DNA from 2 places in the Nonomuraea sp. NPDC003804 genome. Region 2 is predicted to be linked to the other one. Evidence: riboswitches for the same ligand, from Rfam matches in the RefSeq annotation. Region 2 holds a riboswitch; the other holds the start of a gene.

Region 1 (4,603 bases), on a different contig from region 2:
AGGACGACCCGCAGCCACCACGGTCCCTTCAGCCCGCGCAGCAGCCGCGCGCCGAGGGGCGTGGCCACGAGCAGGCCGGCGAACACGACGGTCAGGCCGAGCGACAGGTAGGAGGGCACGCTCGTGGCCGCGTCGAAGGCGCGGGAGCGGGCGATCTGGGCGGAGGTGAAGTCCTGTGCGGGGTCGGGCGGCACCGTGGGCGCCCCCGCCATGACGTCCCACGGCGTGGTGAGCACCACGACCACCAGGATGGCCACCCCGAGCACCGTCAACGCGATGCCCGCCTGCCGGTCCAGCCGCCTCATCCGTCTCCCTCCGCGCCTGTCAGCTCGTTGCGGACATACTCCCGCCAGTGCGCGACGAGCGCGCGGACCGACAGGCCCAGCGGCTCGAGCGCCTGGCCGAGCCGCATTCCGGCGGCCCGCTGGTAGAGGTCGGCCAGCGCCCGCTCGCCGTACCTGGCGGCGATCAGGCGGCAGGCCAGCCATGACTCCTGGTAGACCTGCGCGAGCCGGGGCGAGCCCGGCGCGAAGGCGGCGTCGGCCGGCAGCGCGCCGGGCAGCCGTCCCGCGCGCGCCTCGGCCGCCAGTTCCGCGGCCGCCACCCGCGTCGCGAGTCCCGAGCGCAGGTAGCCGACGTAGTCGGCGAACCCTTCCCGCAGCCACACGGGCCGCCCTTCCGTTCCGGCGGCCACGTGGGTCAGCTCGTGGGTGAGGACGACGTCGCGGCCCACGGGTGTGAGGCGCGCGAAGGCGCCGGGCAGGACGATCACCTGTCCCGCCGAGGCCAGCGCGGCCAGCCCGTCGACGGGGCCCGCGCCCGCGAGGGCGGCCGCCTCCGCGGTGGTCCTGGGCACCACGACCCGTGGCCGTACGGCGCGCCGCAGGACCGCCGAGACGGTGAGGGCCGCCGCGTCGGCCCGCGCGGCCAGGTCGCGCAGGAGGGCGGCGGCGGTGTGGTGCCCGACGACGAGCGAGCGCGCGCCGTAGGCGACGACGACGCCTGACTCGCCGAGCGCGCGGGCCTCGGGCGGCAGGCGGCGTCCCGCGGACCCGGCCACCGTGCAGATCGCCGGTCCGGCCAGCGCGGCCGCCAGCAGGGTTCTGCGGGTCACCACGGCTGTGATGCTAGCCCGGACAGGCCGAAGCCCCGTCCGAGGGGGATGGACGGGGCTTCGGGCCTCCGGCGGCCGGGGGCTACGCGCCGGGGCGGACCGCGCCGGCGAAGGACGCCTTGCGCCAGCCGCCGAGCTTCTCGATCCGCACGGTCTTGCCCGTGCTCGGCGAGTGGACCATCCGGCCCTTGCCGACGTACATGCCGACGTGGCCCTTCCCGCGGAAGAACATCAGGTCACCGGGCTTGAGATCGTTCCACCTGACCTTCTTCTTGATGCGCGCGTACTGGCTGTACGTGACGCGGGGGATCTTGATGCCGGCCTTGGCCCAGGAGTACTGGACCAGTCCCGAGCAGTCGAAGGCGCCGGGTCCTGTGCCTCCGAAGCGGTAGGGGTCGCCGATCTGCTTCTTGGCGGTGGCGACGGCCCTGGCCGCCTTCAGCCGCTGTCGAGCCGCCTTGGCCTGCCGCGTCGCCGCAGCCGTCGACGCCGCGCCCGCCTGTACGGCCGGCGCCGTCTTCACGGTCGTCGTCGTCGCCAGGGTGGTGGTCACCGGGGTCACCAGGGTGGTGGTCGCGGGGAGCGCTGTCGCGGGGGCCGCTGTCACCGGGGTCACCGTCGCCTGCGCCGCGGGTGCGTGGAGGACGATCCCTCCCATCGCCACCACGACGCCGCTGAGGGCAAGGCAGGACAGACGGGTTGTGCTAGAGGGGGTAGACAGAATGTCTCCTTGGGACTTCCACCAATGCCTACCGGGTTAGCTGACGGGTTCGGGCGGGGAAGTCGCCCTTCCGGCCCGCAGGCCGGATTCACCCCAGGAACGTGGGTCCCCGGCTCCGTGCTCCATGCCGCACGGACTCGGCGGGTCGACCGCGCACGCCTGTCTGGGGTTACGGCGCGGCGACCAGCGGATCTTTATGCGTGCACCGGCCGCTGGGAGGCCGGTGGGCGGTTCCGGCGCCATGGCTTGGTCGCCGCGATGCGAGAACGTACCTGGCGCCCCAAGGCCAGGCAAAGGCCGGGCAAAGCTGTCAAGATCACCGACTGGTTCTTGTCAGAAGAGGAGTCGCTGCTCTGTGGCGGGTTTCGTTATGCGAATGTGACCCTGCTCACACTTGCTTCTGTGGCGACCTGTCAGATCACATCCGTTACTTTCCTCACACTCCCGGTATAAGGAGAATTAAGCCTTAATACCTGCGACATACACTCGGCGCATGCTTGATGGGTGGTCGCTACGCGTCCTGGTGGAGGTCGGACGGCGCGGCTCGTTCTCCGGAGCGGCCGAGGTGCTCTCCATGACCCAGCCCGCCGTCTCGCGGCAGATCGCCATGCTCGAACGCCACACCGGCGTCACGCTCTTCCACCGCCGCCCGAGGGGCGTCCAGCCGACGGAGGCGGGCCGGGCGGCGATCGAGCAGGCCATGGCCGTGCTCGACGGCATGAGCCTGTTCGAGACCAGGCTGCGCGCCTTCGCCTCGGCGGACATCGGCCGGGTCAGGGTCACCGCCTTCCCGAGCGCGGCCACCAGGTTCGTGCCCGAGAGCTTCCGCCGCTTCGCCGCCGACCACCCGGGTGTCGAGCTCTCCCTCAAGGTCGGCGGCCCTGACGTCGCGTTCCCCGTCACCGCCGACCTGGCGGAGGGCGCCGCCGACGTCGCCCTGCTGACCTCGTGGGGCCCCGTCCCCGACCCGGGGCTGGAGGTGCTCGACCTGTTCGACGACGAGCTGCTGGTCGCCCTGCCGGCCGGGCATCCGCTGGCGGCCGGAGAGCGGGTACGGCTGGCCGACCTAGCCGCCGAGCCCTGGATCGACGGCACGCACCCCGACGGCCTGGCCCCCGTCGCGCAGCTGCGGGCCGCGATGGGACGCGCGCCGAGGATCGCCCACCTGTGCGACGACTGGAACGGCCGCCAGGGCCTGGTGGCGGCGGGCGTGGGCGTGATGCTCCACCCGTCGATCGCGGGCATGGCCGTTCACTCCGGCATCCGGCTGGTCGAGCCCGCGCCGCGACTGCCCGCCAGGCGGATCAGCGCCGCCGTCCTGCCGGCGCCGGGCCGCCCGTCCGCGGTGAGCGCCTACCTGCGGGTGCTGCGCGAGATGAGCGAGACCTACGGCCGGATGGCGCCGACCAGCCGCCCGCCGTAGGAGGACAGGCTGGCGACCTTCACCACGTCACCCGTCTGGGGGGCGTGCACGATCTTGCCGCCGCCGGCGTAGATGCTCACGTGCCCGAGCCCTGAGCTGAAGACGAGGTCGCCGGGCTGCAGCTTGTCGAGGGAGACCCTGCGCTTGGCACCCCAGGCCCACTGCTCCCAGGTGGTGCGCGGCAGCGACACGCCGGCGGCCCGCCACGAGGCCTGGGTCAGTCCCGAGCAGTCCCAGCCGCCCGGGCCCGTCCCGCCGTACTGGTACGGCTTGCCGATCTGCGCGTAGGCGAAGCTCAGCACGGCGGCGGCGTTGCCGGAGGCCGAGCCGGTGTACTTGAGGCCGGTGCTGTTGGGGTTGCCCACCCGGTAGGCGCCGAGCCTGCGCAGCAGCTTCTCCTGCTGCTCGACCAGCTCGAGGATCTTGTCCCGCTCCGACTTGACGTCGTCGCGCAGCTTGTCGGCCTCGGTGAGCGCGCCCTGCGCCTCCTCCTTGTCGGCCTTGAGCTGCCGGTTCTCCTCGTCGAAGGCGGCGAGGGTCTGCGCCCGCTCGGCCGTCATCTGGCCCATCAGCGCCATGCTGCCGAGGGTCGCCGTGGGGTCGGCGTCACCCATCAGCGAGGACCAGGTGGTGGCGTCGACGCCCTGGTAGGCGTTGACCGCCATGCCGACGACCTCGGCACGCAGGCCCGCCACCCTGGCCAGCTTGCTCTTGTACCTGGTGTTGAGCCCGTCGTAGGTCTTCTTGGCCTTCTTGTACTTCTCGGTGGCCGTGTTGTACCTGTCGACGACCTTGTCGGCCTTGTCGTTGAGCTTCTCGAGCTTGGCCTTGGCCTGCGAGATCGAGGGGCGGGGATCGGCGAGCGCGCCGTCCAAAGGCAGGAAAAGCGCTCCGAGCGCGAGACCCACAGCCACCGGCACCCGGCCAAACCTCACGACGACACGCCTCCCAGTGATCACGCCTGGGGCGAAATAGTACAGAAGCGGTGCCTAGCAGCTCAAAAAGTCAGTCAATTTGTGACCTAGGCTCGGCCAAGACGGCGCAGGAGCAGCGCCGACTGCACGGGGCGCGCCCCCATCCTGCGCACCGACTCGGCCACCTCGCGGTCGGAGGAGACCACCGCGATCGCCCTGCCCTGCGGTTCGGCCCGCACCAGCTGGCGGATCAGATCGTCGGCGATCTCGCCGGGCGCGCTGAACATCACCCGGACCCCGCGCGGCGCGACGACCTGCACGGGCGCGTTGAGCTCCGCGCCGTCGAAGACGACCGTGACCTCGACCCTGGTCTGCGCGACCAGGCCGCCGAGGCCCGTCATCAGCCGGTTGCGCTGGTCGGCGAGGGTGAG
Region 2 (4,603 bases):
CGTCATCAGCGACGCGGCCCTGCCGGACGAGGCGCGCGCGGAGCTGGCCGAGCGGGCGGGAGAACTGATCATCGCGGAGGACATCAAGTGAAGCGCACCATCGCGCACATGGCCGACGGCCGAGAGTTGATCTACTTCGACCGGCGCGACGACGCCGACCGGAGCGCGATCGACGAGCGCGAGCTGCCGCCCAGGCCCGCGGCCTCCGAACTGCGCTACGACCCGCTCACCGAGGAGTGGGTGGCGATGGCAGGTCACCGGCAGACCCGCACGTTCCTGCCGCCGGCCGACGAGTGCCCGCTGTGCCCGACCAGGCCCGGCAAGCCGACCGAGATCCCGGCCGCCGACTACGACGTCGCCGTCTTCGAGAACCGCTTCCCCAGCTTCTCCACCAACCTGGGCACCTACGCCGCCCCCGGCGGGCTGAGCGAGGTGCGGCCGGGGGTCGGGCGCTGCGAGGTCGTCTGCTTCACCTCCGACCACGACTCCTCCTTCTCGGCGCTGTCCGACCAGCAGGTGGAGCTGGTGATGGAGGCCTGGGCCGACCGCACGGCCGAGCTGTCGGCGATCCCGGGCGTGGAGCAGGTGTTCTGCTTCGAGAACAGGGGCGCCGAGATCGGCATCACGCTGGCGCACCCGCACGGCCAGATCTACGCCTACCCCTACGTCACCCCGCGCACCCGCCTGCACCTGGCGGCCGCGGCCAAGCGGCCGAACCTGTTCGCCGACGTGCTTGCCGCCGAGCGGGCGGGCGAGCGTGTGGTGGCCGCCAACGATCTGTGGACCGCGTTCGTGCCGGCCGCCGCCCGCTACCCGTTCGAGGTGCACCTCTACCCGCACCGCCAGGTTCCGGACCTGGCGGCGCTCACCCAGGAGGAGCGCGCCGCCTTCGGCCCCGTCTACACCCGCGTGCTGAAGGCGCTCGACGGGCTGTTCGGGGTGACCATGCCGTACGTGGCCGCCTGGCACCAGGCCCCCGTACGGCACGGCCGCGACCTGGCCTACCTGCACATGGAGCTGTTCAGCATCCGCCGGGCGCCGGAGAAGTTGAAGTACCTGGCGGGCTCGGAGTCGGCGATGGGCGCCTTCGTCAACGACGTTCTGCCCGAGGACGCGGCGCGGCTGCTTCGATCACAAGTAGATCACTAATTAATGTCCGCTTGAGGTCGCATTACGGGGGATTTACTACTAATATCCCGATTCGTCGGCTTTCGCAGCCGTCACATGCCTAATCCTGGGCGCGTTGCCCGGAGCCGGGGACCCATCGAGAACCTGGGGTGAATCCACGCGTGTGGTAGGGCTTCTCCCGCCCGAACCCGTCAGCTAACCCGGCCGGCAGACGGAGAGGATCGTTCGTGGCGTCCCCCACGTCCCGTTTCGCATGCGGTGCTGTCGCCGCGCTGTCCCTCGTGATCGGTTCCGCGACCGCGGTCTCGGCTGCCCCCAAGCCGTCCGAACCGCAGTTGCGGACCGAGCTGAAGAAGCTCAACACCCGGGTCGACAAGCTGATCCGGACCTACAACGCCAAGCGCGTCTCGCTGGCCAAGGCCCAGAAGGACGCGAAAGCGGCCGGGAAACAGCTCGCGGCGGCCGAGCAGACGCTGGTCACGGCCGAGAAGGAGGCCTCGAGGATCACCGAGCTGCGCTACCAGGCCAGCACCCCTGACCTGCCGACGCTGCTGTTCACCCCCGACCTCAACACCGCCGCCCTGCTCGAGCAGATGAGCGCCGAACAGGACGCGGTCGTCAAGAACGTCGCCGCGGCGCGCGACACCAAGAAGCAGGCCGCCGACGCGGCCACCGCGCTCGCCGACCGCATCAGGACCGAGACCGAGCAGGTCGCCGGCGACCGGAAGGCCGCCGAGGGCATGATCAAGGACATCGAGAAGAAGCTGCAGGCCCTCGTGCCGACCGGTCCTGGCCGCAAGGCCGACGGCAGCTGGGCGCCCGAGCTTCCCGCCGGGTCGGACAACATCACCCCGCGCACCCGGCTCATGCGCGACACCATCAAGAAGACGTTCGCGCTGCCGTTCGAGGTGGGCTGCTACCGGTCGGGCAGCAGCGGGGAACACCCCCTCGGACGGGCCTGCGACTTCATGATGAGCTCGGGCGGCTCCATGCCCGCGGCCGTCAACCGGACGCTGGGCGACCAGATCGCGGCGTGGGCGGTGAAGAACCAGACCCGCCTGGGCGTCAAGTACGTGATCTGGCGGCAGCGGATCAACAGCGGCAGCGGCTGGCGGCCGATGTCCGACCGCGGCAGCATCACCGAGAACCACTACGACCACGTCCACGTCTCGATGAACTGAAAGCAGGCGATGGCGAGCCGCCTGGACCGATTCGCCTCCGCCGCCTCCGCCGCCCCCGCCGCCCTCGGCGGCGGGGGCGTTCACGGGTCAGGCGAGGTCGAACCGGTCGAGTTCCATGACCTTGGTCCAGGCCGCGACGAAGTCGGTCACGAACTTGTCGCGGGCGTCCTGGCTGGCGTAGACCTCCGCGAGGGCCCGTAGCTGGGAGTTGGAGCCGAAGATGAGGTCGACCGCGGTGGCGGTCCACTTCACCTCATCGGTGACCACGTCGCGGATCTCGTACAGATGCTCCTCGGAGTCCGATGCCTTCCACCGGGTGCCCAGGGAGAGCAGGTTGGTGAAGAAGTCGGTGGTGAGTACGCCGGGCCGGTCGGTGAGGACGCCGTGCCGGGTACCGCCGACGTTGGCTCCGAGGGAACGCAGGCCGCCGATGAGGACGGTCATCTCGGGCGGAGTCAGGTTGAGCATGTAGGCACGATCGACGAGCAGCACCTCCGGTTGCGTCTTCTCGTCGGAACGCAGGTAGTTGCGGAACCCGTCGGCCCGCGGCTCCAGGACCCGGAAGGACTCGACGTCGGTCTGCTCCTGAGTGGCGTCGGTACGGCCCGGGCGGAACGGCACCGTCACCGCCACGCCGGCCTCGCCCGCTGCCCTCTCGACGGCGGCCGAGCCGGCCAGCACGATCAGGTCGGCGAGCGAGATCTTCGCGCCGCCGGCCTCGTTGAACTCGCGCCGGATGCCCTCGAGGGTGTCCAGGACCGTCGTGAGCTGCTCGGGCTGGTTGACCTCCCAGCTGCGCTGCGGCTCGAGACGGAGCCGGGCGCCGTTGGCGCCGCCGCGCTTGTCGGTGGACCGGAAGCTCGCTGCGGCGGCCCAGGCGGTGGAGACCAGTTGAGCGGTCGTGAGGCCGGACTCCAGGATCTTCGCCTTGAGGGAGGCGACGTCGGCGTCGCCCACGAGTTCGTGGTCGACGGCCGGCACCGGGTCCTGCCACAGCTGGGGCTCGGCGACCCACGGTCCGAGGAAGCGGCTGACCGGACCCATGTCGCGGTGCAGCAGCTTGTACCAGGCCTTGGCGAAGGCCGACGCGAGCTCGTCGGGGTTCTCCAGGAAGTGGAGGGAGATCTTCTGGTACGTCGGGTCGACGCGCAGCGACAGGTCGGTCGTGAGCATCGTCGGCTTGTGCTTCCTCGACGGGTCGTGGGCGTCCGGGATGAACGCCTCGGCGTCCTTCGCGACCCACTGCTTCGCGCCGCCGGGGCTCGTGGTGAGCTCCCACTCGTGGCCGAAGAGGATCTCGAAGTAACGGTTGCTCCACTGCGTCGGCCGGTCGGACCACGTCACCTCGAGACCGCTGGTGATCGTGTCACCGCCCTTGCCGGTGCCGTAGCTGCTCAGCCAGCCCAGGCCCTGCGCCTCCAGCGGCGCGCCCTCGGGCTCCGGCCCCACATGGTCGTCCGCGACGCCGGCGCCGTGGGTCTTGCCGAACGTGTGGCCGCCGGCGATGAGAGCGACGGTCTCCTCGTCGTTCATCGCCATCCGTGCGAAGGTCTCGCGGATGAAATGCGCCGCCGCGGCCGGGTCCGCGTTGCCGTGGGGACCCTCCGGGTTGACGTAGATGAGACCCATCTCGGTCGCGCCGAAGATCGGCACCATCTCGGTGTCGGTGGCGTAGCGCTCGTCGCCGAGCCAGGCGTCCTCCGGACCCCAGAAGATCTCCTCCGGCTCCCAGACGTCCTCGCGGCCGAAGCCGAAGCCGAAGGTCTGGAAACCCATGGACTCCAGGGCGACGTTGCCGGCGAGCACGAGCAGGTCGGCCCACGAGATCTTCTGGCCGTACTTCTGTTTGACCGGCCACAGCAGCCGGCGGGCCTTGTCGAGGTTGGCGTTGTCGGGCCAGCTGTTGAGCGGCGCGAAACGCTGGGCGCCATCTCCGGCCCCGCCGCGACCGTCGTGGATGCGGTAGGTGCCCGCGGCGTGCCAGCTCATCCGGATCATGAGACCGCCGTAGTGGCCGAAGTCGGCCGGCCACCAGTCCTGCGAGGTGGTGAGCACCTCGATGATGTCCCGCTTGAGGGCCTCGACGTCGAGCTTGCCGAACTCCTTGGCGTAGCTGAAGCCCTCTGCCAGTGGGCTGCCCTTGGATGAGTGCGCGCGCAACACCGAGAGGTCGAGCTGGTTGGGCCACCAGTCCCGGTTCGTGCGCGGACGACCGCCGGTCCTCGGGGTCGGCGAAGGGATCGCCGGGTTCTCGCTCTCGCTGCCATGCGCGGTCGCGGAGTCTTGGGCGACCG

The links. Region 2 has a riboswitch for cyclic di-AMP ahead of ABZX22_RS29620 (hypothetical protein). Riboswitches for the same ligand answer to the same signal wherever they lie in the genome.
Region 1: it holds a riboswitch for cyclic di-AMP, as region 2 does, so the genes downstream of both, ABZX22_RS37745 (C40 family peptidase) here and ABZX22_RS29620 (hypothetical protein) in region 2, are expected to answer to the same signal.

What each region holds. Positions count from the first base shown of each region.
Region 1 covers NZ_JBEXMT010000037.1:33,954-38,556, forward strand. The annotation lists gene ABZX22_RS37735 (M48 family metallopeptidase) at 1-305, opposite strand, end outside; gene ABZX22_RS37740 (hypothetical protein) at 302-1,117, opposite strand; gene ABZX22_RS37745 (C40 family peptidase) at 1,197-1,772, opposite strand; cyclic di-AMP (ydaO/yuaA leader) riboswitch at 1,846-1,988, opposite strand; gene ABZX22_RS37750 (LysR family transcriptional regulator) at 2,329-3,258, shown strand; gene ABZX22_RS37755 (NlpC/P60 family protein) at 3,222-4,178, opposite strand; gene ABZX22_RS37760 (NYN domain-containing protein) at 4,280-4,603, opposite strand, start outside.
Region 2 covers NZ_JBEXMT010000024.1:25,430-30,032, forward strand. The annotation lists gene ABZX22_RS29610 (DeoR/GlpR family DNA-binding transcription regulator) at 1-91, shown strand, start outside; gene galT (galactose-1-phosphate uridylyltransferase) at 88-1,149, shown strand; cyclic di-AMP (ydaO/yuaA leader) riboswitch at 1,216-1,352, shown strand; gene ABZX22_RS29620 (hypothetical protein) at 1,356-2,309, shown strand; gene katG (catalase/peroxidase HPI) at 2,397-4,603, opposite strand, start outside.